DNA from 2 places in the Rathayibacter tritici genome. Region 1 is predicted to be linked to the other one. Evidence: predicted binding sites of a transcription regulator. Region 1 holds the regulator's gene; the other holds the start of a gene.

Region 1 (14,375 bases):
TCGCGCCCTGGGCCTGGTGAACTGACGCAGTCGGCTCCGCGTCGAGTGCGGGGCGGCTACCCTCGTGGCGTGGAGACGAGACGACGAGCGCGGGACCGGACGACGGCGCAGGAGCCGGGCCGGCTCGAGGCGGTGCGCCTGGAGGCCGCGGTGCCGATCCTGCGGATCTTCTCGGTCGCCAAGGCGGGCGAGTTCTACGTCGACTACCTCGGCTTCGAGGTGGATTGGGAGCACCGTGCCTCGCTCGACGCGCCCCTCTACCTCCAGGTCTCGCGCTCGGGTCTGCGCCTGCACCTCAGCGAGCATCACCGCGACGGCAGCCCGGGTGCGGCCGTGCACGTCGCGCTCCGCGGTGTCCGCGAGCTGCACGCCGAGCTCGATGCGAAGGCCTACCCGTACCTCAACCCCCGCATCACCCGCACGCCGTTCGGCTTCGCACTCGAGGTGATCGACCCGTTCGGCAACCAGCTCCGCTTCGCCGAGCCGGTCCCGGTGCCGCAGGCGACCTGAGCGGAGGCCCTCCGGCCGGTGACACGACGCGAACGCCAACTGGTCAACCATTCATCGCCCGTCCATGCGCTTCGGAGTCGGATCCCCTACCGTGGGAACAATGGTTTCACGGGGGACGATCGAACGGCCGGTCACGGCAGGGGCAGCGACACGGCGACGTCGACCGCGGCCCCTCTTTCTCGACGCCGCTCCGCTGGCGACGGGCCTGCTCGGCTCGCTCTCCATCCTCTTCGGTTCACTCGGCGTGGGCTACCTCCCGGCCGACTCGCCGATCCGCGACTGGCCTGTCGTCGCGTCGATCCGCGCCACCGGCTGGCTGACGGAGTGGAGTGCCGCCCTTGTGGTCGGCGGCGGGATGCTGCTGCTGATCGCCTGGCTGCGCCTGCGCTCAGTCGCACTCGCCGCCGGACCCGGCTCCGTCCGCACGATCCTGGTCGCCGCCCTCGCCTGGGCCGCACCGCTGCTGGTCACGGTACCGCTGTTCAGCCACGACATGTTCTCCTACGTCGCGCAGGGCCGCCTGATGACGCAGGGGATCGACCCTTACACGAACGGCGTCGCGACCCTGCCCGGCTGGTTCAGCCTCGGCGTCGATCCGCTCTGGGCGGACACCCCCACGCCGTACGGGCCGTTGTACCTCCTGGTCGAACGCACCGCTGTGCAGCTCGCGGGCTACGGCTCGCCCGAGCTCTCCATCGCGATGCTCCGCGCCGTCTCGGCAGCGGGAGTGGTCGTGATGGCGGTCTACGCACTGCGCCTGGCGCGCCTGCGCGGCCTCTCCGTGTCGCTCACGGCATGGACACTTGTCGCCAATCCGCTCACGCTGGTGCTGTTCATCGTCGCGGGTCACAACGACTCCGTGATGCTGGCGCTCATTCTCGCCTCGCTCTACTACGCGCAGACCGACCGCCGCATCGCTGCCGTCGTGCTGATGGCCGGCGCGATCGCGATCAAGCCGATCGCTGTCCTCGCCCTGCCCGTGCTCGCGCTGCTGTGGCTGCGTCACGACGCGACCTGGCGTGAGCGCGCCCGCGGCTGGCTGTGGACCGGCGCCGGGGCGCTGGGCCTCGTAGTCGCGGTGGGGCTGCTCGCGGGTGTCGGAGTCGGCTGGGTCGCGGCGATGGTCGTGCCCGGTTCGATTTTGCACTGGTACGCGCCGATGTCGTTCGTCACGGTCGCCCTCTCCCGCACCGTCGAGTTCACGGGCCACGACCCTGCCGCGGCCATCGCCGTGGCGAAGGTCCTCGCGCTGGGCCTCGCCGGTCTGATCGCCGCGCGCCTGATGCTCTCGCGCCGGTCGATCGATCCGCTCGCCCGCCTGTCCGGAGCGCTTCTGGCATTCGTGACGGCCTCGACGGCCGTCCACCCGTGGTACGTCCTATGGATATTGCCGATCGCTGCACTCGCGCGGCCCTGGCGCGGCGCTCACGTGCACCTGGCGGTGTACGCGTCGATCTTCCTGATGTGCGTCACGCTGGCGGAGCCGGTCGATGGCGGGGGCGGCACGATGGACCAGATCCCGGGTCGAGTGGCCACTATCGCCGCGATCGCCGTAGTAGGGATGTACACCCTCCTCGGCTACACCGACGAGGAGCGCGTCGAAGGCCCGCCCCTGGCACGCGCCCTGCCGTTCGGCTCCGAGCTCCTCGCGCGCTTCAGCGGTGGCCGCCTGGGCGACGCCCGGCTCGCCAGCACGCGCACGCGCGACTAGAGCCCCGCGCGACCAGAACCCGCTCGCGCTCAGGAGTCGTCGCGCTGGCGAGGGGTGCGGCGATCGATGGCCGCTTGCGCCGCGGCGGCGGTCGAGTCCGCAGAGCCGACGGGTCCGCCCGGGCCCGCGAGCACGCTCGAGAGCGACGACAGCCAGCCGACGTCATCACGTCGACCATTCAGCGCCGTCGTGAACAGCGGTAGCTCGCTGCGTGTGGCGTGGATCGCGTAGGACTCGCGGGTGAAGCCGTTGTCGGGGACAACCGGGTCGCGACCACGGGCCGGTGCGGCTTCTGCCGGAGCGGGGTCTCCGTCCGCGGGGTCCGCCTCCAGGGGTTCCACGTCCACGGGTTCCGCCTCCACGGGATCCACGTCCGCGGGTTCCGCCTCCGCGGGATCCGCCTCCACGGGATCCACCTCCGCCGCCTGCTCCTGGGGGGCGTCGCGCTCGTCGCGCGGGTCAGTGCTGTCGTGGTCCACGGTGATCCTCCTGCTCTCCGCTCCTCGCGGCGGAGCGGACGCCGCGGAGTGACGCGGCGCCCGGACAGGCTATCCCTCGTTCAGGGAGTGCGGTCGTCGGTGGCGCCGGATGGCGGCGCGGGGCGCCAGATGACCAGTTCTGTGCGGCGCTGTGCGCGCGTGCCGTGGCGCAGGGTGACCACGTCGCCCTCCAGGCCGGCAGCGAAAACGCGGCGGCCCGGCCGGTTGAGCAGTTCGTCCGCCAGAGCCGTCTCCAGCTCGCGCACCCGCTGGGAGAGCGACTGCACCTGATTCTCGAGCTGCAGGATCCGGGCGATACCCTCGAGCGAGACGCCCTCGGAGGACGCTCGCGCGACCTCGCGCAACTGCACCACGTCGCGCATCGAGTAGCGGCGCGACTTCCCCGCGGTGCGCGTCGGGCTCACAAGCCCGAGGCGGTCGTACTGCCGTAGCGTCTGCGGGTGCATCCCCGCGAGCTCGGCGGCGACGGCGATCGCGAAGACGGGCGTGTTCTCGTCCATGTCCCCTCCTCCTCCGACCGGCCGCGCCGACCAGTGCCTCGACTAGTAGCGGGCCTTCTCCAGGATGTCCTCGCGCGGATCCTCGTCCGGCTCGGCGGCGGCGAAGGCCTCGAGGGCCTCGCGGGCGGCGGCGGACAGATGGCCCGGGACGGCCACCTGGAGCACCGCGAGCAGATCGCCCGTGCCCTTCGAGGTCGTGACTCCGCGGCCCTTGACCCGCAGTACCCGACCGCTCGGCGTGCCCGCGGCGACCCGCAGCTTGACGGGCTCGCCGCCCAGCGTCGGCACCTCGATCGTCGCGCCGAAGACGGCCTCGACGAAGGTGACGGGGACTGTGACCCGCAGGTTCACTCCGTCCCGCTCGAAGACGGGGTGCTTGCGCACCGAGACGGTCAGCACGAGGTCTCCGGGCTCGCCTCCGTCGGGGCTCGGGCGACCCTTGCCACGGACGCGGATCTTCTGCTCGTCGGCCACGCCAGCCGGGATGCGCACCGAGAGGGTGCGCCCGTCGCCGGTCTGCAGCTGCACGGTGTCACCACGCGTGGCGGTGCGGAAGTCGATGGTGGTGCTGGCGGTGACATCGGCGCCCTTCTGCGGGCCGCCATATCCGCGGTAGCCGCCGCTGGGCTGGCCGAAGCGACTGCCTCCGCCGCCGAACATGCCGCCGAGGATGTCCTCGAATCCGGGCGGTGGGCCCTGCTGCGTGCTGTAGGTGTTGCGCCCACCCTGGCCGAACATGCCGCCGAAGACGTCGTCGAATCCTCCGGGCTGGCCGCCGGCGGTGAAGCGCGCCCCGCCGCCCATCGCGCGGATCTGGTCGTATTCTTTGCGCTGATCGGCGTCCGAGAGCACGGTGTACGCCTCGCTGATCTCCTTGAAGCGCGCCTCGGCCTTCGCGTCGCCGGGGTTGGAATCCGGGTGGAACTGGCGGGCGAGCTTGCGGTACGTCTTCTTCAGGTCCGCCGCGGAGACGTCCTTGGACACGCCGAGGACTGTGTAGAAGTCCTTGTCGAACCAATCCTGGCTGGCCATGTGCCTCTTCCTGTGTCGAATGCGGCGAGGGACCCCGCCCGGGGCGGCAGCGTTCTGCCGAGCGGGGCGGGGTCCTCCGCGGTGGTGGTGCGGGTGATCGGGTCAGTCCGCGGGGACGGCCACGACCACCTTGGCGGCCCGCAGCAGCGAGCCTCCGAGGTAGTAGCCCGACTCGACGACGTCCGCGACCGTGGAGGTCTCGGCTCCGGGGGTGGGCTGCTGGAAGATCGCCTCGTGAATGGTCGGGTCGAACAGGTCCCCCGCGGCGCCGGTCTTCACCAGGCCGAGCTTCTCCACTCCGCCGCGCAACTTCTGCGCGATGGCCGTGAACGGGCCGCCCTCGGCGAGGTCGCCGTGTTTCTCGGCGCGGTCGAGGTCGTCAAGCACGGGGAGGATGACCTTCACCGCGTCGCCGATCGCCCGCTCCTTGTCGACCTGGCGGTTCGACTCGGTGCGCTTGCGGTAGTTCGCGTACTCGGCGGTGACCCGCTGAAGGTCGGCGAGGTGCTCCGCGGCGAGCGTCTCGGCGCTGGACTGACCGGAGAGGAAGGAGAGGTCGGCGTCCGAGAGGCTGGTCTCGACGTCCGGCCCTTCGGCCTCGATGAGGCCCTCCTGGTCTTGCGCGTCCTGCGCCGCCTCGGCTCCCGCCTCGCCGCCAGTGACCGACTGCTCCTCGGGGAGGTCGCGGGGCTCGTCCTGGGGCTCGTTCTCGGGGTGGCTCTGGGCTGCCATGACTACTTCTTGTCCTTCGGCTCGTCCTCGTCGATGACCTCGGCGTCGACGATGTCCTCGTCGGCCTTCTTGTCACCGTCGGCCGGAGCGTCCGCGGGGGCGCTCTGCGCAGCCTGGTCCTGGGAGTAGATCGCCTGACCGATCTTGGTCTGCGAGGCGTTGAGCGCGTCGAACGCGGTCTTGACGGCCGCGTCGTCGTCGCCGGCGAGCGCGGTCTTCAGCGCGTCGACATCGCCCTGCACCTCGGACGTGACGTCCTCCGGCAGCTTCTCCTCGTTGTCCTTGATCAGCTTGTCGATCGAGTACGCGAGGGTCTCGGCGTTGTTGCGGATCTCGGCGGCCTCACGGCGGGCCTTGTCCTCGGCAGCGTGCTCCTCGGCCTCGCGGACCATGCGGTCGATGTCGTCCTTGGGCAGCGAGGAGCCGCCCGTGATCGTCATCGACTGCTCCTTGCCGGTGCCCTTGTCCTTCGCGGACACGTGCACGATGCCGTTGGCGTCGATGTCGAAGGTGACCTCGACCTGCGGGATACCGCGCGGGGCCGGCGCGATCCCGGTCAGCTCGAAGGTGCCCAGGTTCTTGTTGTCGCGGGTGAACTCGCGCTCGCCCTGGAAGACCTGGATGGCGACGGACGGCTGGTTGTCGTCGGCCGTGGTGAAGGTCTCGGAGCGCTTGGTCGGGATCGCTGTGTTGCGCTCGATGAGCTTGGTCATGATTCCGCCCTTGGTCTCGATGCCCAGCGAGAGCGGAGTCACGTCGATCAGAAGGACGTCCTTGCGCTCTCCCTTGAGGACACCGGCCTGCAGCGCGGCGCCCACGGCAACGACCTCGTCCGGGTTGACGCCCTTGTTCGGCTCCTTGCCGCCGGTGAGCTTCTTCACGAGCTCGGCCACGGCCGGCATGCGGGTCGAGCCGCCGACGAGGACGACGTGCGCGATGTCCTCGACCTTGACGCCCGCCTCGGCAATGACGTCGGTGAAGGGCTTGCGAGTGCGCTCGATCAGGTCGCTGGTGAGCTCCTCGAACTTGGCGCGGGTGAGCGTCTCGTCGAGGTTCGCCGGGCCGTTCTCGGTGAGCGAGAGGTAGGGCAGCTGGATGCTGGTCGAGGTGCTCGAGGACAGCTCCTTCTTCGCCTGCTCCGCGGCCTCCTTGAGGCGCTGACGAGCGATCTTGTCCTTGGAGACGTCGACGCCGGTCGAGTCCTTGAAGCGCTTGACCAGGTGGTCGACGACGCGCTGATCCCAGTCATCGCCGCCGAGACGGTTGTCGCCGGAGGTCGCGCGGACCTGGATGGTGGAGAAGTCGTCGTCCTTGCCCACCTCGAGGAGGGAGACGTCGAACGTCCCGCCGCCGAGGTCGAAGACGAGGATGAGCTCGTCCTCCTTGCCCTTGTCCAGGCCGTAGGCGAGGGCGGCCGCGGTGGGCTCGTTGATGATGCGCAGAACGTTGAGGCCCGCGATCTCGCCGGCGTCTTTCGTCGCCTGGCGCTCGGCGTCATTGAAGTAGGCCGGGACGGTGATGACCGCGTCACTCACCTTGTCGCCGAGGTACTGCTCCGCATCGCGCTTGAGCTTGCCCAGGATGCGGGCCGAGATCTCCTGCGGCGTGTACTTCTTCTCCTCCACGCCGAACGTCCAGTCCGTGCCCATGTGGCGCTTGACCGAGGCGATGGTGCGGTCGACGTTGGTGACGGCCTGGCGCTTCGCGGTCTCACCGACCAGCACCTCGCCGTCCTTGGTGAACGCCACGACCGACGGGGTGGTGCGGAAGCCCTCGGCGTTGGCGATGACGGTGGGCTCGCCTCCCTCGAGGACGGCCACGACAGAGTTGGTGGTTCCCAGGTCGATGCCTACGGCACGGGACATATGCGTTGTTCTCCTTCGCGATCGGCGTCGCTCAGGCGACGGCCGATCAAGTCACGGGTGGTGGGGAGTCCTCTGCGGGAGTTGAGTCCCGCACGCTCAAGTTTAGCCATCCTCGCCCGAGCGTCAAGTTCACCCTCACGAACCTGAGCCTGGAGAACTCAACTTCGACCGCAACCCGGCCCCTCCTCCCCGTCCCGCAACCCGGCCCCCTCCTCCCCGTCCTCGCGATCACCGCGCGACCGGCGCCCGGAGCACGCCGTGAGCGCGGTAGTTCGCGAGTTCCACGTCGTCGAGCCCGTACTGATCGAGTTCGAGCAGATGCCGGCGCAGCGAGAGGGTCGGGAACGGGAAGGGCCGCCGGGACAACTGCTCATCGACCTGGTCGAGGTGGTTGAGGTAGATGTGGCAGTCGCCGGCGCTCCACACCAGCTCGCCGACCGTGAGCGCGCAGTGGTCGGCGATCAGGTGAGTGAGGAGGGCGTAGCTGGCGAGATTGAACGGCACGCCGAGGAACAGATCGGCGCTGCGCTGGTAGACGTGACAGGAGAGGCGGTCATCGTCGACGTAGAACTGGAAAAGGACATGGCAGGGCGCCAGAGCCATGTCGTCGATCTCGCCGACGTTCCACGCCGAGACCACGATCCTCCTCGAGCTCGGATCGAAACGGATCTGTTCGACGGCCCGAGCGATCTGATCGATCGACTCCCCCGTCTTCGTCCCCCATCGTCGCCACTGCGCACCGTAGATCGGCCCGAGGTCTCCGCTCTCATCGGCCCACTCGTCCCAGATCGACACACCCCGTTCCCGCAGCCAGCCGACATTCGTCTCGCCGCGCAGGAACCAGAACAGCTCCTGCGCAATGGACGGGAAGTGCACCCGCTTGGTCGTCACCAGCGGAAAGCCTGAGCCAAGGTCGTAGCGCAGGTGCCGACCGAAGACGCTGAGGGTTCCGGTGCCGGTGCGGTCCGACCGGCGACTGCCGTTGAGCCGGACGTCGCGCAGGAGCCATTCGTAGGACGACGACACGTGCAGCCCTTCCAGTGCTGTCGAGGTGGAACGTCCGCGTCACGGCGAGCGGAGCGCGGCAGAGGGATCAACCGGAGAAGTCGATGACGATCTTCATCTCCGACGTCATACGGTACTCGGCGAAAATCGTCCGCAGCCCCTCGAAATCGGCGAACGGATGGACGCGAGTGACGAGCGAGTCGACGTCCACGACTCCGGAGGTGATCGCCGCGAGTGCCGTGCGGATGACGACGGCGCTGCGATGCATCGGGAAAGCGCGGACATCGAAGGGGACGGACACGATCCTGATGCCCTTGGCCAGCACGAGCCAGGTGTCGAACTTCTGCAACTCCTGTGACGCACCGTAGAGGACGTACCGCCCATTCGGGCGCAGGCGCCGCATGGCCTGACGTCGAGGATCGTGCTCGTCGTCGTCGACGCGGATCGTCGGGAGGCCGTCGAAGACGTAGTCGAAGTGGTCGTCGGGGATCTCGGTGAGCTCGCCGGGCGTGACCGCACGGTCGGCGAAGATCGCGGCCGCCTGCGCATTCCGGGCGGGATTCTGATCGAGGACCACGACCTCACTGACCGCGAACGTCTTCTGGAGGATGCTCCCGGCGATGATGCCGATCGGTCCGGCACCCAGAATCAGCACCCGGTCACCCACGGCCGGCGGATTGCCGAGGATGGAGCGGAGCACTCCCGTCGTCGGCTCGATCAGGGACGCGCCGATGTCCGGCAGTGAGGACGGGACCACGACCGCCGCGGCGCGCCGGTCGTCGACGAAGGACCGCTCGGCCGGGAAGGGATCCGTCTTGCGCTCGCCCGCGAAGACGGGCCGCACGCTGCGGTACTCGGCGAGCCCGTCGAAGTCCGTCTGACCCCAGTACACGAGGCGGTCCCCGACGCGGACAGTCTCGGCCGCGGCGATCTCCGGTCCCACATCGATGACGTCGCCCACGTACTCGTGGCCGAGGACGACGGGATAGTCGTCGGGGAAGAGGTGCCCCTCGAAGAAGGAGACGTCGGTGGAGCAGAGCGAGACAGCGCGGGTGCGCAGGAGGACTCCGTCGGACGGGGTCGACGGGATCGGTCGAGTGGACGAGCGGAGGTCGCCGGGACCGGCGAGTTCGACGACCTGCATCCGATCGGTGCCGACGAGGGGAGGGCGTCGGTCATCGAGCGCGGGACGGGAGAGGGTGAGTGCCATGATTCCTTCTTGGTTTTCTCGGGTGGAGTGGTGTGGGTCGGGATGGTGTCGGGCCCGGGTGCTCACGGGCCCGGGTGCTCACCTCGCGCGCCCGGTGGCCCAGCGGCGCATCAGCGGCCGCTCGAGTCCGTAGTACAGAGCGGCCGCGGAGGCCGCGGAGGTCAGCGCCGCCACTGCGAGCAGGAGCAGCGACTCCCCTGGCCCCGAGGAACGGGCAGCGCCGGAGAGGAGAACGAGCACGGGCTGGTGGATGAGGTAGAACGCGAAGGACCACTCCCCGAGCCGCCGCCACCAGGGCGAACCGTCTCCGCGCGGTCCGCGGGCGTCGTGCGCGGCCAACGCCGCGATCAGCCACAGACACGGGAGGACGATGACCGCCTTCTGCGACCAGAGCGCGGGCAGGAACAGCGCGCCGATGTACGCGAGCACCAGAACCACCGCCGGGAGCGCGCGCGACGCGGGCCGGAACCAGCCGTCCCGCACCGCGATCGCCGCGCAGATCCCGAGGACGAACTCCGGCAGCCTCCCCACCGGGAGAACGTAGAGGAGCCAGTACTGGACACTCCGCACGGAGGAGTCGTGCGCCATCGGCTCGCCGATCGGAAGCAGCTGCGCGAGGAGCACGGTGCCGACGATCACGAGGAGCGCCAGGCCGGCGACAGCCAGGACGACCCGGCGGGGCGGGCGTCCCACGATCGCTCGCGCGGCGAGCGGGAACAGCACGTAGAAGAGCGCCTCGACGCAGAGCGACCAGCCCGGCGCATCGAGGCCGAAGTAGACAGCGGGGTCGGGCGACCACGCCTGCGTCATCAGGAGGTAGCCCGGCAGCAGGTGCGCGGCGCCCGGGCTCACGAGGAGCGCCACGACACCGCAGACCCAGTACACCGGGAGGATCTTGACGAAGCGCCGTCTCCAAAAGCCCGCGGCTGTATCGTCGGGCCGCACCGACCAGGCGATGACGAAGCCGCTGAGCAGGAAGAAGAAGCTCACCCCGGCCGCCCCGATGTGCTCCGCGACCCGCCAGAGTGGATCCGCGATCTCTGGTGAACCGCCGAGGAACGGCGCTTGCGGGAGTGCCGCGTGGAAGACGAACACAGCCAGCGCGGCGGGGAAGCGAGCGGCAGTGAGCGACGGGAGCCGCGCCGCACGGGACACGGCACCCGTGCCCGACGCGACGCCGGCCCTCGGTGACTGCGGCTGGGCATCGATCGCGCTCATCACCGCCTCTCGTCGTCGGAGAGATCAGGCGCAGAGCAGGGAGACGCCGATGGCCGTTCCCTTGCCTTGGAAGTAGGCGAGCTGGACCAGAAGCTCGGCGAGCGGCTCGATGTACCGGGCATTCCCGAGCGGACCCGCGTCGACCGCGTCGAAGCCCAGAGAGACGAGGAACCCGAGCACCTGCGCCTTGGCGTCCTCGTCGTCCCCCGCCACCGGCACGAACAGCGAGCCGGCCTCGAAGGACGCCGGGTCGTGGTTGGGAGCGAGCACGGCGTTGAGCGCCTTGACGACCTTGGACCGACCCAGGTGCGCCGCGATCTGCTCACCACCGGAGGTGCTGAAGCCGACGGTGAGGCGAGCGAAGTCCGCGGAGAGCGGGTTGGTGGCGTCGAGAACGGTCTTCCCGGCGAGTGCTGCGACCTGCTCCGGCGCGAGCTCGAGGGCCGCCTCGTACGGCAGCGCGAGGACCACCAGATCCGCTCCCGCCAGCGCTGCGACCGACTCCTCTTTCGGTGTCTTCCGCGTGACCTGCTGGACGTCGTTGCCGCTGCGACGCGCCGCGCGTGCCAGCGCACCCCCGACGTTTCCGTCTCCGATGATCGCTACAACACTCATAGATTGAACTCCCGTTCTCGTGACTGACTGGAACGTCACGATCATGGAGTCGCATCGCGCCGCGATCGAGACCTGATCCGCGAAGTGAGCTATCGTCGCAGCCGAACGGTCGGCGCTGGACGATCGCGGAGAGGGGCGGGATGTCGCTGGAACTGCGTCAGCTCCGGATCTTCGTGACCGTCGCCGACGAGCTGCATTTCGGCCGCGCCGCCGCGCACCTGCGGCTCCCGCCGTCGGTGGTCAGCGAGCAGATCAAGCGCCTGGAGCAGTTGATCGGAGTCGAGCTGTTCGATCGCAGCCGTCGGGCGATCAGCCTCACCGCCGCCGGGAGCGAGCTGGTGGCTCCGGGGCGCGCCCTGCTGCACGACGCCGAATCCTTCGTCGGGACTGCGCGGGCGAACGAGCACCCGGGTCGCGTCCTGCGCCTGGGTATCGGTCTCGGCATGGGGCGCCGGCTCGCCTTCATCCTGCGCCTGTTGGCGAGCGCCGGTCACTCCGTGCGGACCGTCTCCGTGCCGCCGGCGGAACGCTGCGCTCTCCTCACCGCAGGCGAACTCGACGCCGCGTTCATCCGCGGGCGCGTGCGCCGCGGCCCGCTGATCGCGCATCACGTCTGGGACGACGAACTCGTCGCCGCGCTGCCCGAGCACCATCCCCTCGCCACTCAGGAGTCTGTGCAGCTCGCCGACCTGGCCCAGTCCCCCGCCGCGCTCGTCCCGCGGGAGGAGAACCCGGCGCTGCACGACATCCTCTCCGGCGGCTTAGCTGCGCTCGGCCTCAGCGTCGAAGTCGGCATGCGCTTCAGCACCGTTGAGGCGACCTTCGCCGAACTGGTGGCTCACCCCACGGCGATGTGGACGCCGGTGTTCGCCGCGTACGAGACCGAGCACGTCTACGAGGGCATCTCGATCGCGGCGATCCAGCCCCGCCTGACGCTCCCGGCGTTCCTCGCCGTGCACCCCCGATCGATGGGGCGGTTGCAGTTCGTGATCGATGCGAGCAGGAAGAGTGGCGCCGGGGCGCTGCAGCAGTCTCCGCGCTGAGCGGGACCCGCCCTCCCGGCGCTTCCGGGCGTTCACCTCCTCCCCTTACGGTGGGGCCATGACGACGCGCACCGGCCGCTGGCCCGTCCTCGCCTGGGGCCTGTGGGACTGGGGCGGCTCGGCCTTCAACGCCGTCGTGACGACCTTCGTCTTCACCGTCTACCTCACCACCGACGGGCTCTTCGGCACGCCGAGCGGAGTCTCCGCCGCGCTGGGCTGGTCGCTCGCGGCCGCAGGAGTGGTCGTCGCCGTCATCGCCCCGATCACCGGCCGGCGAGCCGACCTCGGCGGCCGCCGCCGACTCTGGCTGGGGGTCCACTCGGGAGTCGTCGTTCTCTGCATCCTGCTGATGTTCTTCGTCCGCCCCGAGCCGGCCTTCCTCTGGCTGGGGCTCGGACTGCTCGCGGTCGGCACGGTCTTCTTCGAGTTCGCGAGCGTCAACTACAACGCGATGCTCACCCAGATCTCGACGCGGGCGAGCATCGGCCGCGTCTCCGGGTTCGGCTGGGGTCTGGGCTACGTGGGCGGCATCGTGCTGCTGCTGATCGTCTACGTCGGCTTCATCGCTCCCGAGGTCGGCCTCTTCGGAGTGACCGGCGACGACGGCCTCGACGTGCGGGTCTCACTCTTGCTCGCCGGTGTCTGGTTCGCGGCCTTCGCCCTGCCCGTCCTCTTCGCGGTTCCGGAGGCGCCCGCGCGCGCGGGCCGGTGGGAGCGGGTCGGGGTGATCGCCTCCTACCGGGCGCTGTTCGCGCAGGTCGCGGCTCTCTGGCGCGAGAGCCGCAGCACCGTGACCTTCCTCATCGCCAGCGCGGTGTTCCGCGACGGGCTCACCGGCGTCTTCACCTTCGGCGGCGTGCTGGCACAGGGCACCTTCGGCTTCAGCGCCGGCGAGGTGATCCTGTTCGCGATCGCGGCGAACCTCGTGGCCGGAGTGGCGACCATCTCGGTCGGTGCGCTCGACGACCGCATCGGCCCGAAGGCGGTGATCGTCGCCTCGCTGACCGGCCTGGTGATCTGCGGCGCGACCGTCTTCGCGCTGCACGACGGCGGGAAGACGGTGTTCTGGATCTTCGGGCTACTGCTGTGCCTGTTCGTTGGACCGGCGCAGTCGGCGAGCCGCAGCTACCTCGCGCGCCTCATTCCGGAGGGACGCGAGGGCGAGATCTTCGGCCTGTACGCGACGACCGGACGGGCCGCCTCGTTCCTTGCTCCCGCAGCCTTCGCGGCCGCCGTCTCGATCGCCGCCTCGGTCTCGGGGAGCGCGGAGTCGAACGTGCAGTACTGGGGCATCCTCGGCCTCGTCCTGGTTCTCGCGGTCGGGCTGATGCTCCTCCTGCCGGTGCGCCGCCCGCCGTCGAGCGCCCCTCTCGCGCCACAGACCCGCCACACGCCGTCGATTCGCCTAGAGTGACCGGGCCGCGCCGAAGCGGCGTGAAGGAGGTCGGGGATGTCGTCACGCCCCGCGGATCAGCGCACACCAGGACCGGAGCGGCACACGGACGAGGCGGTGCCCGCGGTCGAGCGGCCGCAGACGGCTCCGGTCTCCGAGTGGCCGACGGTGCCCGGCGCACCGGTCGCCCCCGAGAGTCCTGAGCACCCCGCTCGCCCCGCGAAGGTGCGGGTGCGGAAGAAGCGGCGGGAGTCGCGAGGCACCCGCGCTCGGCGCATCCTCCGGCGTGTGGGGCTGACGGCCCTCGCGGTGGTACTCCTCGTTGCGCTCGTCGGCGTCGTCGCGCTGATCCTCGCGCCGCACCAGCTCTTCTGAGCGCCCGACGCCTGCACGCAGACAGTGCGGCACGCAGACAGTGCGGCACGCAGACAGTGCGGCACGCAGACAGTGCGGCTCAGGCCGTGGCGATCCAGAAGACGATCAGCAGCAGCGTGACCAGGAAGCCGGTCAGGAAATTCAGCGCGAGGAAACGCTTCCAGCCGGCGTTCGCGCGCTCCGCCTCCGCATCGCCGAGCGACCGGTACTGCCAGATGCTCACCGCGTAGGGCACCGCGAGGATCGCCGCGAGGGTCCCCGGCCACGGCAGCAGAAGCAGGAGCAGCCCGCTCGCGACGTAGGCGGCGATGGCGAGGCGCGTGGTCGCCCTCGCTCCGATCACCGTCGCGATCGAGCCGATGCCGCCCGCGCGGTCGGCCAGGATGTCCTGCACCGCTCCGAAGGCATGGCTGGCGATCCCCCAGAGGAAGAACGCCACCAGCAACGCCACCAGCGGGCCGGTGACGACGGTGCCCGCGAGGGCGATCCCATAGACGGCCGGGCTGACGAAGTGTGTCGCCGAGGTCAGCGAGTCGATGAAAGGCCGCTCCTTGAATCGCAGTCCCGGAGCACTGTAGGCGATCACAGCAAAAACGCTGATCGCGAGGACGAGCCACGAGACCGGGGACCCCAGCACCACGAGGGCCACCAGGAACGGTACGTTCG
Region 2 (14,375 bases), 1.2 Mb from region 1:
AGAGCGCGATGACGGGACTCCTCGGCGGCGCTCTCGGCACCGCGCTCGGGATCGGGGTCGTCCTCGCGATTTCGACGGGGCAGGGCTGGTCTCCCGTCGTCACGGTGGCGGTCCTCTGGCAGGGACCGCTGCTGGGAGCGCTGGTCGGGGGAGTCGCGGCGAGCGTGCCTGCCGCAAGATCGGCGGCCGTCGATCCGGCTCGGGAGCTGCGCAGCTGATCGTCCGCCTCCTGCCACACTGGGCGGATGAGCGCGCTCCGGGTGGTCGTCGCGCCGGACTCGTTCAAGGGGTCCGCGAGTGCGGTCGAGGTCGCGCGGGCGCTCGCCGAGGGGTGGAGCGCCGAGCGTCCGGGCGACGAGGTCGTCCTCGCGCCGATGGCCGATGGCGGAGAGGGCACGGTCGAGGCCTTCGGGCTGGCTGTGTCGGGAGCGCAGCGGCACTCGACCGTCGTTCCCGGCCCCGATGACCGCCCGGTCAACGCCGACTGGCTGCTGCTGCCGAACGGCGCCGCCGTGGTCGAGCTCGCGTCCGCGAGCGGAATCAGCCTGCTCGATCCCCTCCGCCCACTCACCGCCCACACCCGCGGCTTCGGACGAGCGATCGCCGCCGCGCTCGATGAAGGAGCGCACTCGCTGCTGCTCGCGATCGGCGGCAGCGCCTCGACCGACGGTGGCGTCGGCGCCCTGCGCGAGCTCGGCGCCCGCTTCACCACCCTCTCCGGTCACGACCTCGGCGACGGAGGTGGGGCACTGATGGAGCTCACCGGCGTTGACCTGCGCGGGCTCCGGCCGCTGCCGCTCGGGGGCGCCGTCGTGCTCAGCGACGTCACGGCTCCGCTGCTCGGCGACTCTGGAGCGGCTCGCGTCTTCGGGCCGCAGAAGGGGGCAGGGCCCGAGGATGTGCTTCGGCTCGACGGCGGCCTCCGGCATCTCGCGGCGCACCTCGACGCCGACCCGGACGCGCCGGGAGCCGGAGCGGCGGGCGGCACCGGATTCGGGCTGCTCGCCTGGGGTGCGCGGCTGGCCCCTGGCGCCGACGCTGTCGGACGGGCCGTCGGGCTTCCGGCGCTCCTCACCGGCGCCGACGTCGTGATCACGGGGGAGGGGCGCTTCGACGCCCAGTCCGCGGCGGGCAAGGTTCCCTCCTACGTCCTCGGACTCGCGGAGGCGGCCGGTGCGCGGGCGCTGCTCGTCGCCGGCGCGATCACCGCACCGACCACCGGCTTCTCCGCGGCAGGGTCGCTGACGGAGGCTGCCGGCTCGGCCTCCGCGGCGCTCGCAGACCCGGTCCGGTTCCTCGGCGCCGTCGCCAGGGTGTGGGCTGCGCGCCTGCTCTGACTTCCCATCGGTGTCGGTGGTCGGGCGTACTCTCCGGGCATGCCGACACGCCGCACGGCGTTGTACCCAGGGAACGGATCTGTCTCATCCACAGCTGTGGATGGTTCGTCCCGATCCGCGTCCTTGCGCGGTTCCACGGGCTCCGGCCTGTGGATGAACGGGGGAGGAACCGGTGGATAACTACACGGCTGTAACTACTACGTCTAGTGGGCTGACGCCGGGCCCCCCACTATATGTAGTATTGACGAACGGGTCGGAGCGAGAGCTCCACCGGCCCCCTGAACCTCCTCCTGCTCCTCCCACCACCTCCTCCCCGACCCCGCCCGAACCCCGGGCCACCGGCCGCGGAGCGGCACCGGAACACTCCCCTCCGAAAGGCGACACACATGGCTGTGACGGTCTACACCAAGCCCTCCTGCGTCCAGTGCACGGCGACGTACCGCGCCCTCGACAGCAAGGGCATCGACTACGAGGTGTTCGACCTCTCCGTCGACGAGAAGGCCCTCGAGGCCGTGAAGGCCCTCGGCTACCTTCAGGCGCCGGTCGTCATCACGGACGATGATCACTGGTCCGGCTTCCGCCCCGACAAGATCGCGACCCTCTAAGGCGCACGGGCGGCGATTCGCGGCGTTGTCGGCGGGCGCCGTAGCGCCGCTACGGCTTCCTTCTCCGCGTTGCGACTCACCACCCGTGCACCTCAGAGGGGGGTCGGCGGGAAGCGGATGAACGAGGGAGGGCGGATGAGCGGGCTGGTGTACTTCTCGAGTAGTTCGGGGAACACGCACCGGTTCGTCGAGAAGCTCGGGCGGCCGGCGCAGCGGATTCCGCTCCACGCCCGGCGGGACGGAGCGGCGCTCGACACCCTCCACGTTTCTGAGCCCTACGTGCTCGTCCTCCCCACTTACGGCGGCGGCAACGGCGCAGGCGCGGTCCCCAAGCAGGTCATCCGGTTCCTCAACGATCCGTGCAATCGCTCCCTGATCCGAGGGGTCATCGGCGCCGGCAACACGAATTTCGGCGAGGCGTACTGCCTCGCCGGGGACATCATCGCCCGCAAATGCGCGGTACCGCACCTCTACCGCTTCGAAGTATTCGGAACACCCGACGACGTCCGCGCCGTCGATGAAGGATTGGACTCGTTTTGGACGCAGCAGTGATCGACGCTCCCCGCGACGCCGCACAGATGGACTACCACTCGCTCAACGCGATGCTGAACCTGTACGGCCCGGATGGAGAGATCCAGTTCGAGAAGGACCGCGAGGCCGCTCGCGAGTTTTTTCTGCAGCACGTCAACCAGAACACCGTGTTCTTCCACACGCTCAAGGAGCGACTCGACTACCTGGTCGAGAAGGAGTACTACGAGCAGGCCGTGCTCGATCAGTATTCGTTCGAGTTCATCCAGCAGCTCAACGACCTCGCGTACTCGAAGAAGTTCCGCTTCGCGACCTTCCTCGGTGCGTTCAAGTACTACACCTCCTACACGCTGAAGACCTTCGACGGGAAGCGCTACCTCGAACGCTTCGAGGACCGCGTCGTGATGACCGCTCTCGGCCTCGCGCAGGGCGACGAGACGCTCGCGACCGCCCTCGTCGAGGAGATCGTCGCCGGCCGCTTCCAGCCCGCGACACCCACCTTCCTCAACACCGGTAAGGCTCAGCGCGGCGAACTCGTCTCGTGCTTCCTGCTCCGCATCGAAGACAACATGGAGTCGATCGCCCGCGGTATCAATTCCGCGCTCCAGCTCTCCAAGCGCGGCGGCGGCGTCGCCCTCTCGCTCTCGAACATCCGCGAGGCCGGTGCCCCGATCAAGCAGATCGAGAACCAGTCCTCGGGCATCATCCCCGTGATGAAGCTCCTCGAGGACAGCTTCAGCTACGCCAACCAGCTCGGAGCGCGCCAGGGCGCGGGAGCTGTCTACCTCTCGGCGCACCACCCCGACATCCTCCGCTTCCTCGACACCAAGCGCGAGAACGCCGACGAGAAGATCCGCATCAAGACGCTCTCCCTCGGCGTCGTCGTGCCCGACATTACGTTCGAACTCGCGAAGAACAACGAGGACATGTACCTCTTCTCGCCCTATGACGTCGAGCGCGTCTACGGCATCCCCTTCGGCGACATCTCCCTCTCGGAGAAGTACCGCGAGATGGTCGACGACCCGCGCATCAAGAAGAGCAAGATCTCGGCGCGCGAGTTCTTCCAGACCATTGCCGAGATCCAGTTCGAGTCGGGCTACCCCTACATCGTGTTCGAGGACACGGTGAACCGGGCGAACCCGATCAAGGGCCGGATCAACATGTCCAACCTCTGCTCCGAGATCCTGCAGGTGAACACTCCGACGACCTACAACGAGGACCTCTCCTACGCGCAGGTCGGTAAGGACATCTCCTGCAACCTCGGCTCGCTGAACATCGCGCTGACGATGGACTCGCCCGACTTCGGCCGCACCATCGAGACCGCGATCCGCGGCCTCACCTCGGTGTCCGACCAGTCGCACATCGCCTCGGTCCGCTCGATCGAGGACGGAAATGACAAGTCGCATGCCATCGGCCTCGGCCAGATGAACCTGCACGGCTACCTCGCCCGCGAGCGGATCCACTACGGATCCGAGGAGGGCATCGACTTCACCAACATCTACTTCTACTCGGTGCTGTTCCACGCCCTGCGCGCCTCCAACACCCTCTCGATCGAGCGCGGCACCACCTTCGAGGGGTTCGCGGACTCGACGTACGCCTCGGGCGCGTTCTTCGACACCTACACCGAGAAGGAGTGGGCGCCGGCCACCGAGCGCGTCGCCCGCCTCTTCGCCGACGCGGGCATCGCCGTCCCCACCCAGGACGACTGGCGTGCGCTCAAGGCCTCCGTCATGGAGCACGGCATCTACAACCAGAACCTGCAGGCCGTTCCGCCGACCGGATCGATCTCGTACATCAACAACTCGACGTCCTCGATCCACCCGATCGCGTCGAAGATCGAGATCCGCAAGGAGGGCAAGCTCGGCCGCGTCTACTACCCGGCGCCGTTCATGACGAACGACAACCTGGAGTACTACCAGGACGCGTACGAGATCGGCTACGAAAAGATCATCGACACCTATGCCGCGGCGACGCAGCACGTCGACCAGGGCCTCTCGCTCACCCTCTTCTTCAAGGACACCGCGACCACCCGCGACGTCAACCGCGCCCAGATCTACGCCTGGCGCAAGGGCATCAAGACGATCTACTACATCCGCATCCGCCAGCTGGCACTCGAGGGCACCGAACTCGACCAGTGTGTCTCATGCATGCTGTAGAGCCCTCTCTCACCCGCATCACCCATCCGCAGTAGCGAGAAGGAATCATGACTCCCCCCGAGAAGCTCAAGCTCGTCGACTCCGTCCAGGCCATCAACTGGAACCGGATCCAGGACGACAAGGACGTCGAGGTGTGGAACCGCCTCACGAGCAACTTCTGGCTGCCCGAGAAGGTTCCGCTCTCCAACGACATCCAGTCGTGGAACACGTTGACCCACGAGGAGCAGCAGCTCACCATGCGCGTGTTCACCGGGCTCACCCTTCTCGACACCGTGCAGGGCACCGTCGGCGCGGTCTCGCTGATCCCGGACGCCATCACCCAGCACGAGGAGGCTGTCTACACGAACATCGCGTTCATGGAGTCGGTGCACGCCAAGTCGTACTCCTCGGTGTTCTCGACCTTGTCGAACACCCAGGACATCGACGAGGCCTTCCGCTGGTCGATGGAGAACCCGAACCTGCAGAAAAAAGCGTCCATCGTGATGGACTACTACCGCGGCGACGACCCGTTGAAGCGGAAGGTCGCCTCTACGCTGCTGGAGTCGTTCCTCTTCTACTCGGGCTTCTACCTGCCGATGTACTGGTCCTCGCGCGCCAAGCTCACCAACACGGCCGACCTCATCCGCCTGATCATTCGCGATGAGGCAGTGCACGGGTATTACATCGGCTACAAGTTCCAGAAGGGACTCGAGCGGGTCGACCAGGCCAAGCGCGACGAGATCAAGGACTACACGTTCTCGCTGCTCTACGAGCTCTACGACAACGAGGCGCAGTACACGCAGGACCTCTACGACCAGCTCGGCCTGACCGAGGACGTCAAGAAGTTCCTGCACTACAACGCCAACAAGGCGCTGATGAACCTCGGCTACGAGCCAATGTTCCCCAAGCAGGCGACCGACGTGAACCCGGCGATCCTGTCGGCCCTCTCGCCCAACGCGGACGAGAACCACGACTTCTTCTCGGGCTCCGGCTCCTCCTACGTCATCGGCAAGGCCGTGACCACCGAGGACGAGGACTGGGATTTCTAGGCGCCGACACTTCGTCCGGTCCTCCGCGGCGAACGGCCCTTCCCCTCGCGGGTGAGGGGCCGTTCCTCGTTCCCGAGGACGGCGGCGAGACGGTCAGCCGTCGAGGAGCGCTGCTCGGATCGTGTGGAGCAGCGCCGGGGCGTGCACGGTCACGGTTGTCCACAACCGCTCGTTGTCGAGGGCGGCGTAGTTGTGGGCGGCGATGTTCCGCGTGGCTCGCAGTCCTTCGACCGCGTCGCCGGGCAGCTGCGCGACGACGGCGGCGGGCAGATCGCGGTGCACGAACTCGGCGAGAGTGATCAGGGCGAGCGCGCCGATGTCCCTGCTGTCCGACACAGGGCGGATGAACTCATCCTCGCCGTCGCGCGCGGCACGATCGAGGCGGGAGAGAAGCCGATCCGCCTCGAGGATCAGCCGGGAGCGCTTGTCGGTGTCCTCGGCGGGGCGTCGGGGGCGGGCGGTGAAGCGGTCCTGCGTCGTCCCTCCCTCGTCCGGCCCGGTCACAGCGGGACCGCCTCGCGGCGGATCGCCGCCACGATGTCGTCGTCCGCGCTGTCGATCACGACGTCCACCGGGAAACCGAGGAGCGCCTCGGCTCGACCGCGGAACGCGGCCAGTCGGAGGAAGTCGACAGAGGGATCCGCCGCGACGAGCAGATCGATGTCGCTCCGCTCGTCGTCCGAGCCCCGGGCCGCCGATCCGAACACCCGGACATCGCTGAGGCCGTGCTCTGCGGCGAGTTGGCGGACGTCGTTGGCGAGGTACTCCAGAGCGATCGACGGGCGGAGTCGGGCGGCTCGGAGGAGCCGCTCGAACAGCTCCGGGCTCGGACGGCGTGCGCCGGCTTCGATCGCGGCGATGTTCGGCTGACGCAGGCCGGCGGCGGCGGCGAGTGCCGTCTGGGACATCGAGACGTCCTCTCGGGCGCGCCTGAGGACTGCGCCGAGGGGGAGTTGGTCGAGGATCACGACCGCATCATATCGTCGTGGTATGTCGGAGAGGCAGGCGCATCACCATCCGCGGGAAGCCGTTCAGCACCGACGTCGTGTCGGCTGCCTCCGTGAAGCCGGCGCGTTCGAACAGCGCACGAGTGCCGACGTACGCCATCGTGAGATCGACCTTCGCGCCCGCGTTGTCGACGGGGTACCCCTCCACTGCCGGAGCTCCGTGCGCCCGGGCGAACTCGACCGCCCCCTCGAGCAGCGGATGCGAGATGCCGCGCCCGCGGAAGCCCGGGCGAACGCGGATGCACCAGACAGTCCAGACGTCGAGGTCATCGACGTGCGGGATCTTCCGGTTCGTCGAGTAACTCGTGTCAGCCCGCCGGTGCACGGCCGCCCAGCCGACTACGTCGTCGCCGTCGTAGGCGAGGGCGCCTGGCGGCGGATCCTCCGCGACGAGCGCGCGCACTCGCTCGCCGCGGGCCGGACGGAGTAGTGCGCGGTTCTCGGCGAAGGAGCGGAGGCGGTAGCTCAGACACCAGCACACGCTCGCGTCCGGGCGCTTGGGGCCGACGACCGCGGCGACATCGGCGAAGACGGAGGCGCGGCGGACCTCGATCGGCATGGTGGCAGCCTGCCACCGGCCAGCAAGGGCGGCAAGGCGTGCACAACGCAGGAAGGATCGCTCCCGCGCCCGTGCTGACCGGCCTGAGTCGCGCCTCTGCTCGCATCCATCCTGCGTTGTGAACCGGATGGCCTCGCCGATTCACCACTCCGCCCGATGAATTGCACCAGCGCCCCCTGTTGGACGCCGCCCGGTCGTGGCGCCTACCGTGGACGAGGTATCCAACGAAGGAGCACTCCCTGTGAAGCACGTCCCCCTCGGCAACTCCGGTGTCGATTCCCCGAACGTCGTCCTCGGCCTCATGCGCATCCCCGAGATGAGCGACGAAGCGATCCGCGGACTGGTCGGCGCCGCCCGCGACTCCGGCATCGACTTCTTCGATCACGCCGACGTGTACGGCGGCGAGCTGCACCGCTGCGAGGAGCGTTTCGCCGAGGCGATGCCGCTCACGCCCTCGGAGCGCGAGCAGGTCGTCCTGCAGACTAAGGCCGGCATCGTCCCGGACGGCCCGTACTTCGACTTCTCGTACGAGCACCTGATCGCCTCGGTCGAGGGCTCGCTGAAGGCGCTGCGCACCGACTACATCGACGTCCTCCTCCTGCACCGGCCCGACGCCCTCGTTGAGCCCGACGAGGTGGCCCGCGCGTTCGACGAGCTGCAGGCCTCCGGCAAGGTGAAGCACTTCGGCGTCTCGAACCAGACGCCCTACCAGATCGAGCTGCTGAAGAAGTCGCTGAACCAGCCGATCGTGGCGAACCAGCTGCAGCTCTCGATCACTCACGCGCCGCTGATCGCGCAGGGCGTTGCGTCCAACATGGTCGGTGAGGACCAGTCGGTGATGCGCGACGCCGGCATCCTCGACTACTGCCGCCTGAACGACATCACCGTCCAGGCTTGGTCTCCGTTCCAAGCCGGCTTCTTCACCGGTGTCTTCCTCGACAACCCGGCCTACCCCGAGCTGAACGCCGCGATCGATCGCCTCGCCGGGAAGTACGACGTCCCCGCGATCGCCATAGCCACCGCCTGGATCACCCGCCACCCCGCGGGCATGCAGGTCGTGCTCGGCACCACGAACGAGCAGCGCGTGCGCGATGCGGCTCTCGGCTCCGATTTGCCGCTCACGCGGCCGGAGTGGTACGGGCTGTTCCGCGCGGCGGGCTACCTCGTCCCCTAGAGCTCCCACCCCGGAGAAATGCGCGTCGGCGCAGAGAGGCACGGACCCCCAGGTCCGTGCCTCTTCCCGTTCCCGCGAGATGCCACTTCGGTACGCCCGCCGCCGCGTGTCGTGTACCGAAGTGGCATCTCGCGGGGGGAGGGGCGGGAATAGGAACGGCACCCCTGCGTTGGACTTGAGCGTAACCGACTCAACTTCCCCAGGAGGACTGGTGCCCGACAACGACAGTGAGGCCGGACCGAGCTCGTTCGACGACTTCCTCGCCCGCTACCTCGATGGTGAGCGCGCCCGCGCGGCGCGGTCGATCGACCTCAGCCGATTCCTCACCGCCCGTACCCGCAGCATCCTGCAGTCCGCAGGACGCTTCGCACTCGAGCGCGGCCAGACCGAGCTCGACGCCCTGCACGTGCTCCGCGTGATCATCGACGACGAGACCGTCTCCCAGGCCGTGCGCCGCATCGGCATCGACCCCGCCGCCATCGCCACCGCCGCGGAGGCGCGCCTCCCGCAGGCCGACGACGCTTACGCCTCGCAGAACGCGGCGACCATCACGCCCAGCGCACAGCGTGCGCTGTTCCACGCCTACCAGGTCGCCCGGTCCAGCGGATCGACCTACATCGAGCCCGAACACCTCTTCTTCGCGCTCGTGCTCGGCCAGGACGCCCCCGCCGGGCAGGTCCTCGCCCGCGCCGGCGTCACGGCCGAAGCCCTCACCCAGGGCATGCGCGAGGCCGACGTGCAGCAGCAGGAGGCGCCACAGCCCGCCTCCGACACTCCGATGCTCGACACGTTCGGCACCGACCTCACCGCTCTCGCCCGCGAGGACCGGCTCGACCCGGTGATCGGGCGCGCTGACGAGATCGAGCAGACCGTCGAGATTCTGAGCCGCCGCACCAAGAACAACCCGGTGCTGGTCGGCGAGGCCGGCGTCGGCAAGACCGCGATCGTTGAGGGCCTGGCCCGCGCGATCGTGGCGGAGGAGGTCCCCGAGCAGTTGCGCGGCAAGCGCGTGATCTCGCTCGACCTTCCCGGCATGCTGGCCGGCACCCGCTACCGCGGCGACTTCGAGGAGCGCCTCACCGGCACGATGAACGAGATCGCGGCGCACGCCAGCGAGCTGATCGTCTTCATCGACGAGATCCACACCGTCGTCGGTGCGGGCGGCGGTGGCGAGGGCGGCATGGACGCGGGCAACATCCTCAAGCCCCGGCTGGCCCGCGGCGAACTGCACCTGGTCGGCGCGACGACGCTGAAGGAGTATCGCACCATCGAGAAGGACCCGGCCCTGGAGCGGCGCTTCCAGCCGGTCCGCGTCGGCGAGCCCGGCATCGAGGACGCGGTCGCGATCCTGCACGGCCTCCGCCCTGCCTACGAGGAGCACCACCGCGTGCGCTTCACGGACGAGGCCCTCCGCGCCTCCGTCGAGCTCTCGGCCCGGTACCTCACGGACCGCGTGCTGCCCGACAAGGCGATCGACCTGATCGACCAGGCCGGCGCGCGCCTCCGCCTGAAGCTGGGCGCGGGTGTCGACACCGGGGCGCTGCTCGAGCGTCTGGCGACGCTGGAGGTCGAGAAGAACGCGGCCGTCTCGGCCGAGCACTACGAGGAGGCGTCTCGTGTCCGCGACGAGATCACCGCAGTGCAGGCGGAGCTCGAGGCGGCCACCGGCAGTGCCCCCGCGGAGGCGGTCGTCGGCGAGAGCGACATCGCGGCGGTCATCGCTCGTGCCACCGGAATCCCGGTGTCGCGGCTGACGGAGGGGGAGCGTGAGCGCCTCGCGCACCTCGAGTCGGAGCTGCACCAGCGCGTCATCGGCCAGGACGACGCGGTCGCCGCGGTCGCCCGCGCCGTCCGCCGCAGTCGCACCGGACTCGGTGACTCCTCGCGGCCCGTCGGTTCGTTCCTCTTCCTCGGACCCACCGGCGTGGGTAAGACGGAGCTGGCGCGCACCCTCGCGGGCTCGCTCTTCGCCGACGAGCAGTCGGTGATCCGCTTCGACATGAGCGAGTTCGGCGAGCGGCACACGGTCTCGCGACTGGTCGGCGCCCCTCCCGGATACGTCGGCTACGACGAGGCAGGGCAGCTCACCGAGCGCGTGCGCCGGAACCCGTACTCGGTGGTCCTCTTCGACGAGATCGAGAAGGCGCACCCGGACGTGTTCAACCTGCTGCTGCAGGTCCTCGACGACGGCCGCCTGACCGACGGGCAGGGCCGCACGGTCGACTTCCGCAACACGGTCATCATCATGACGTCGAACCTCGGCTCGGAGTTCCTGGCCTCGCGATCGGGTGCGCTCGGCTTCGTCGCGCAGAGCGACGCGTCGGCTGAGGGCTTCGCATCGGAGAAGGACCTGCGCGATCGCGTGATGGGCCGACTCCGCGAGGCGATGCGCCCCGAGTTCCTGAACCGGATCGACGAGATCGTGCTGTTCCGCCGCCTCGGCCGCGAGCAGTTGCGGGAGATCGTGGGCACCGTGCTCGACACCACGCGCACACGTCTCGCTCCCCGTGAGGTCACGCTCGAGGTGACGGAGGCGGCCGTCGACTGGCTCGCCGAGAACGGCTACGAGCCGCAATACGGCGCCCGGCCCCTCCGCCGGCTCGTGCAGCGCTCGGTCGACGACCGGATCGCCGACCTCTTCGTCAGCGGCGAAGTGGCCGATGGAGGCGCACTCCGCGTCGACGCCATCGCCGGCGAACTCCTGGTGACCTCGGCCGCCTCCCTCCCGCTGCCCGCATAACCGCCGCCGCCCCCGCCGTCCGCGCCTCGCGAGATGCCACTTGGGACCGCTTCGCCCGGCGTGTCGCCTACCCAAGTGGCATCTCGCGGAGGGGGAGGGATGCGACCGAGGGGAGGAGCGCGGGTTGCCAGGGGGAGCCGGGCGGGATAGACACGGGAGCACGAGAACCGGAGGCACGATGTCACACCCGCGTTACTACGACCCCGTGGGCAAGGCGGTCCGGGCGCTGCTCGTGCTGAGCCTGGTCTGCTTCGGCCTGGCGGTGGGCTTGTTCGCCCTCGACATCGTCATGCCCGGCACGATGACGGACACGCGGCGGCCCTACGCCGAGGCCAGCGGGGCGCTCGCGTCGTTCGGGGTCCTGGCGCTGATCGTCTACTTCGCGACGGTCGCGATCGTCGGAGCGATCCGGGGTCGCGGCTAGTAGCGCCCTCCTCGGCTCGCAGAAACGCGTCCGGCTCGCGGGATCCGAGGATCTGCGCGTGCCGGACGCGTTTTCACGAGCCGAAGGTGTGGGTCAGGGGCACTTCTTCGCGCTGATCGTCACCCTGAGGGTGGCGTCGGCTGCGACGGGGGAGCCGCCCGACGGCTCCTGCCCGGTGACCTGTCCGGCGTCTGGTGCCTTCGGGTCCTCGGCGCAGGCGAGCGTGATCTTCGTGAAGCCGGCGGCTCCGAACGCGTTCTTCGCCGCCTCCAGACCCTGGCCCGTCACGGTCGGCACCGTCTTCTGGTTGCCGGAGCTCGTGAACACGGTGATCGCGGATCCCGGCGCCGCGCTGCCGGACGGGGTCGCGCGGGTGACCGTGCCGGCCGCCGCGTCGCTCGCCTCGGAGCCGCCCTCAATCAGGCCGAATCCTGCGGAGTCCAGCTTCGCCTTCGCGTCGGCGACGCTGAGTCCCGCCACATCGGGGACGGACGCCTTAGGCTCCATCTGGAGCGAGCCGTCAGCCTTCGGGAACGCATCGCCGCCATACTTGGCGTCGGCCACCTGCATATAGGGCATCCAGATGCGGTGGCGGGCGCGCGCCACGGGGCCGGAGGGGAACGTGACGTTCCGCTGGTTGACGAAACCATTGACGTTCACGACGCCGACGACGGTCGCGACCTTCGTGCTCGCGCCGCTCATCCACGTCGCAAGCGCGTTGTCGGTCGTTCCGGTCTTGCCGATCAGGGGAGTGCCGTCGCGAGGGTTGCTCTCTGTGGTCGTTCCCCCGTCGAAGGTGGATTGGAGAGCGACCGCTGCGGTGGCGGCGACGTTCGGTTCGATCGCCTGGCGGCAGTTGTTGCCCGGGACTGGCAGCGAGGTCTCGCTCGAATCAACGATCTTGTCGATCGCGATCGGGTCGCAGACGGTCCCGCCCGCGGCGATGCCGGCGAAGGCCGACGCCATCGTGAGCGGAGCGATCTCCTCGGTGCCGAGGACCGCGGATCCGTTCTCGCCGAGGGTCTCGCCGTTGGCGCGGTGCACGCCGAACGACTCGGCCGTGCCCTTGATGGAGCAGAGGTCGAGCTTCTTCGCCATCGCGACGAAGCCGGTGTTCTCGGAGTTCTTCGTGTTGAACGCCGCCGTCCAGAATCCGCCGTTGCCGCCCTCGTCGTTCTTCGGTGACCAGCCCCGAGCGGACCAGGTGCCGTCGGCATTGCAGCTGTCCTCGAAGGTGCCCCAGTCGGAGCGGACGCGAGCGTCCACGGTCTCGTTGAGGCTGTGCCCCTCCTTGAGCCACTCCATCAGCGTGAAGATCTTGTAGGTGGATCCGGGCTGGAATCCGGCGGAGCCGCCGTAGGCGAAGTCGGTGTTGTAGTTGACGCTCGTCGCACTCCGATCCTCCGCCAGCACCTCCGGGTCCTGGGAGTAGGTCTTGTTCTGCGCCATCGAGAGCACGCGGCCGGAGCCGGGCTGCACGCTCACGACTACCGCTCCGACGTCGAAGTTCGACATCGTGCGCGGGACCTGCGCGTCGAGGTTCTTCTGCGCCGCGTTCTGCAGGTCCAGGTCGAGGCTCGTGTACACGTCGAGGCCGCCGCGGCGGAAGTTGCTCCAGCGGGTGTCCTCGTCAGCGCCGAAGATCTCGTTGTTCTTCAGCACGTTGGTGACGTAGTCGCAGAAGAAGCCCGCGTTGCCGGCGGTCGAGCATCCGGTGCTGGGCTGGGTGATACGAGGCTCGATCGCCGTCGCGACGGCGCTGTCGTGGTCCGCCTGCGAGATCTTCCCCTCGTTGAGCATCTTGCCGATGATGTAGTCGCGGCGGTCCTTGTTGCGGGCGTAGCCGTTCGCCGCGCCGTTGTCGGCGTTGTCGGGCTGGTCGATCCTCAGGACGGACGGATTGTTGACGATCGCGATCAGGCTCGCGGCCTGAGCGATCGAGAGGTTCGCGGCCGTCGTGTCGTAGTAGTAGTTCGCGGCGGACTCGAGACCGTAGGTGGTTCCTCCGAAGAACGCGATGTTGAGGTAGCCCTGGAGGATCTGGTCCTTCGTGTACTGCTTCTCGAGGCCGATGGCGAGCTTCATCTCGCGGAGCTTGCGCTCGGGCGAGGTTCGGGTGGCCTCGTCGATCGCGGCGGCACGCTCGCCGTCGTCCGTGATGTTGCGGACGGCCTTCTCGACGAGCACGTTCTTGACGTACTGCTGGGTGATCGAGGATCCGCCCTGCACGTCGTTGCCGAGCACGTAGGTCTGCGCGACGGCGCGGAGGGTGCCGGGGAGGTCGACCCCCCGGTGATCGTAGAAGCGGGGGTCCTCCCCCGAGACGGCGGCGTCGCGGGCGGCCTGCGCGATCTGGTCGAGCGGCACCTCGACCCGGTTCTCGACGTAGAAGGAGGCGAGCAGCTGCGACGACCCGTCCGATCGGGTCGCGTAGATGTTGCTCTTCTCGGAGAGCTTGTCGACCTCGAGGTAGTCGGGGAGGCCGGCGAAGACGCCGATCGACTGGTTCGCTGCGACTCCCGCGAGTGCCACCGCGGGGGTGACGGTGGCGGTCACGAGGACTCCGGCCACGACGCTCATGCCCAGGAAGCCGGCGATCGCTTTGATCACGCTTCCGGTGGTCCTTCTTTCGGACGCCACACTTTCTCCTTCGCGAATCCCCCCGGATACTGCGACGACCGCGGCCGACGCCCTGACCGCTTTCTGCGGCAGGTCAATCTCGACAGACTAACCCGAGAGCCCCGGAAGACGAAGGCCCGACCGGGCGCCGGAGGGCCGGGAGGAGACGCCGGAGGGCCGGAAAAGGACACTGGAGGC

The links. Region 1 encodes HspR, which represses chaperone genes until heat shock. Its sites were predicted from a motif close to AAGTTGAGTCNNNNNGACTCAACTT; they were not measured.
Positions count from the first base shown of each region.
Region 2: the regulator HspR is predicted to act here: its motif matches at 8,567-8,591, upstream of A6122_RS11670 (ATP-dependent Clp protease ATP-binding subunit).

Region 1 is NZ_CP015515.1:424,900-439,274, reverse strand. It holds gene A6122_RS02010 (NUDIX hydrolase) at 1-25, shown strand, start outside; gene A6122_RS02005 (glyoxalase superfamily protein) at 70-510, shown strand; gene mptB (polyprenol phosphomannose-dependent alpha 1,6 mannosyltransferase MptB) at 611-2,221, shown strand; gene A6122_RS01995 (hypothetical protein) at 2,251-2,700, opposite strand; gene A6122_RS01990 (heat shock protein transcriptional repressor HspR) at 2,781-3,221, opposite strand; gene A6122_RS01985 (DnaJ C-terminal domain-containing protein) at 3,264-4,253, opposite strand; gene A6122_RS01980 (nucleotide exchange factor GrpE) at 4,356-4,985, opposite strand; gene dnaK (molecular chaperone DnaK) at 4,988-6,850, opposite strand; gene A6122_RS01970 (thymidylate synthase) at 7,079-7,882, opposite strand; gene A6122_RS01965 (zinc-dependent alcohol dehydrogenase) at 7,944-9,065, opposite strand; gene A6122_RS01960 (acyltransferase family protein) at 9,144-10,283, opposite strand; gene A6122_RS01955 (NADPH-dependent F420 reductase) at 10,308-10,898, opposite strand; gene A6122_RS01950 (LysR family transcriptional regulator) at 11,039-11,941, shown strand; gene A6122_RS01945 (MFS transporter) at 12,000-13,355, shown strand; gene A6122_RS01940 (hypothetical protein) at 13,392-13,709, shown strand; gene A6122_RS01935 (prenyltransferase) at 13,789-14,375, opposite strand, start outside.
Region 2 is NZ_CP015515.1:2,582,811-2,597,185, reverse strand. It holds gene A6122_RS11720 (ABC transporter ATP-binding protein/permease) at 1-218, shown strand, start outside; gene A6122_RS11715 (glycerate kinase) at 246-1,337, shown strand; gene nrdH (glutaredoxin-like protein NrdH) at 1,724-1,942, shown strand; gene nrdI (class Ib ribonucleoside-diphosphate reductase assembly flavoprotein NrdI) at 2,078-2,494, shown strand; gene nrdE (class 1b ribonucleoside-diphosphate reductase subunit alpha) at 2,521-4,626, shown strand; gene nrdF (class 1b ribonucleoside-diphosphate reductase subunit beta) at 4,674-5,654, shown strand; gene A6122_RS11690 (HepT-like ribonuclease domain-containing protein) at 5,748-6,158, opposite strand; gene A6122_RS11685 (XRE family transcriptional regulator) at 6,155-6,622, opposite strand; gene A6122_RS11680 (GNAT family N-acetyltransferase) at 6,630-7,220, opposite strand; gene A6122_RS11675 (aldo/keto reductase) at 7,462-8,394, shown strand; gene A6122_RS11670 (ATP-dependent Clp protease ATP-binding subunit) at 8,606-11,134, shown strand; gene A6122_RS11665 (hypothetical protein) at 11,313-11,558, shown strand; gene A6122_RS11660 (transglycosylase domain-containing protein) at 11,652-14,168, opposite strand.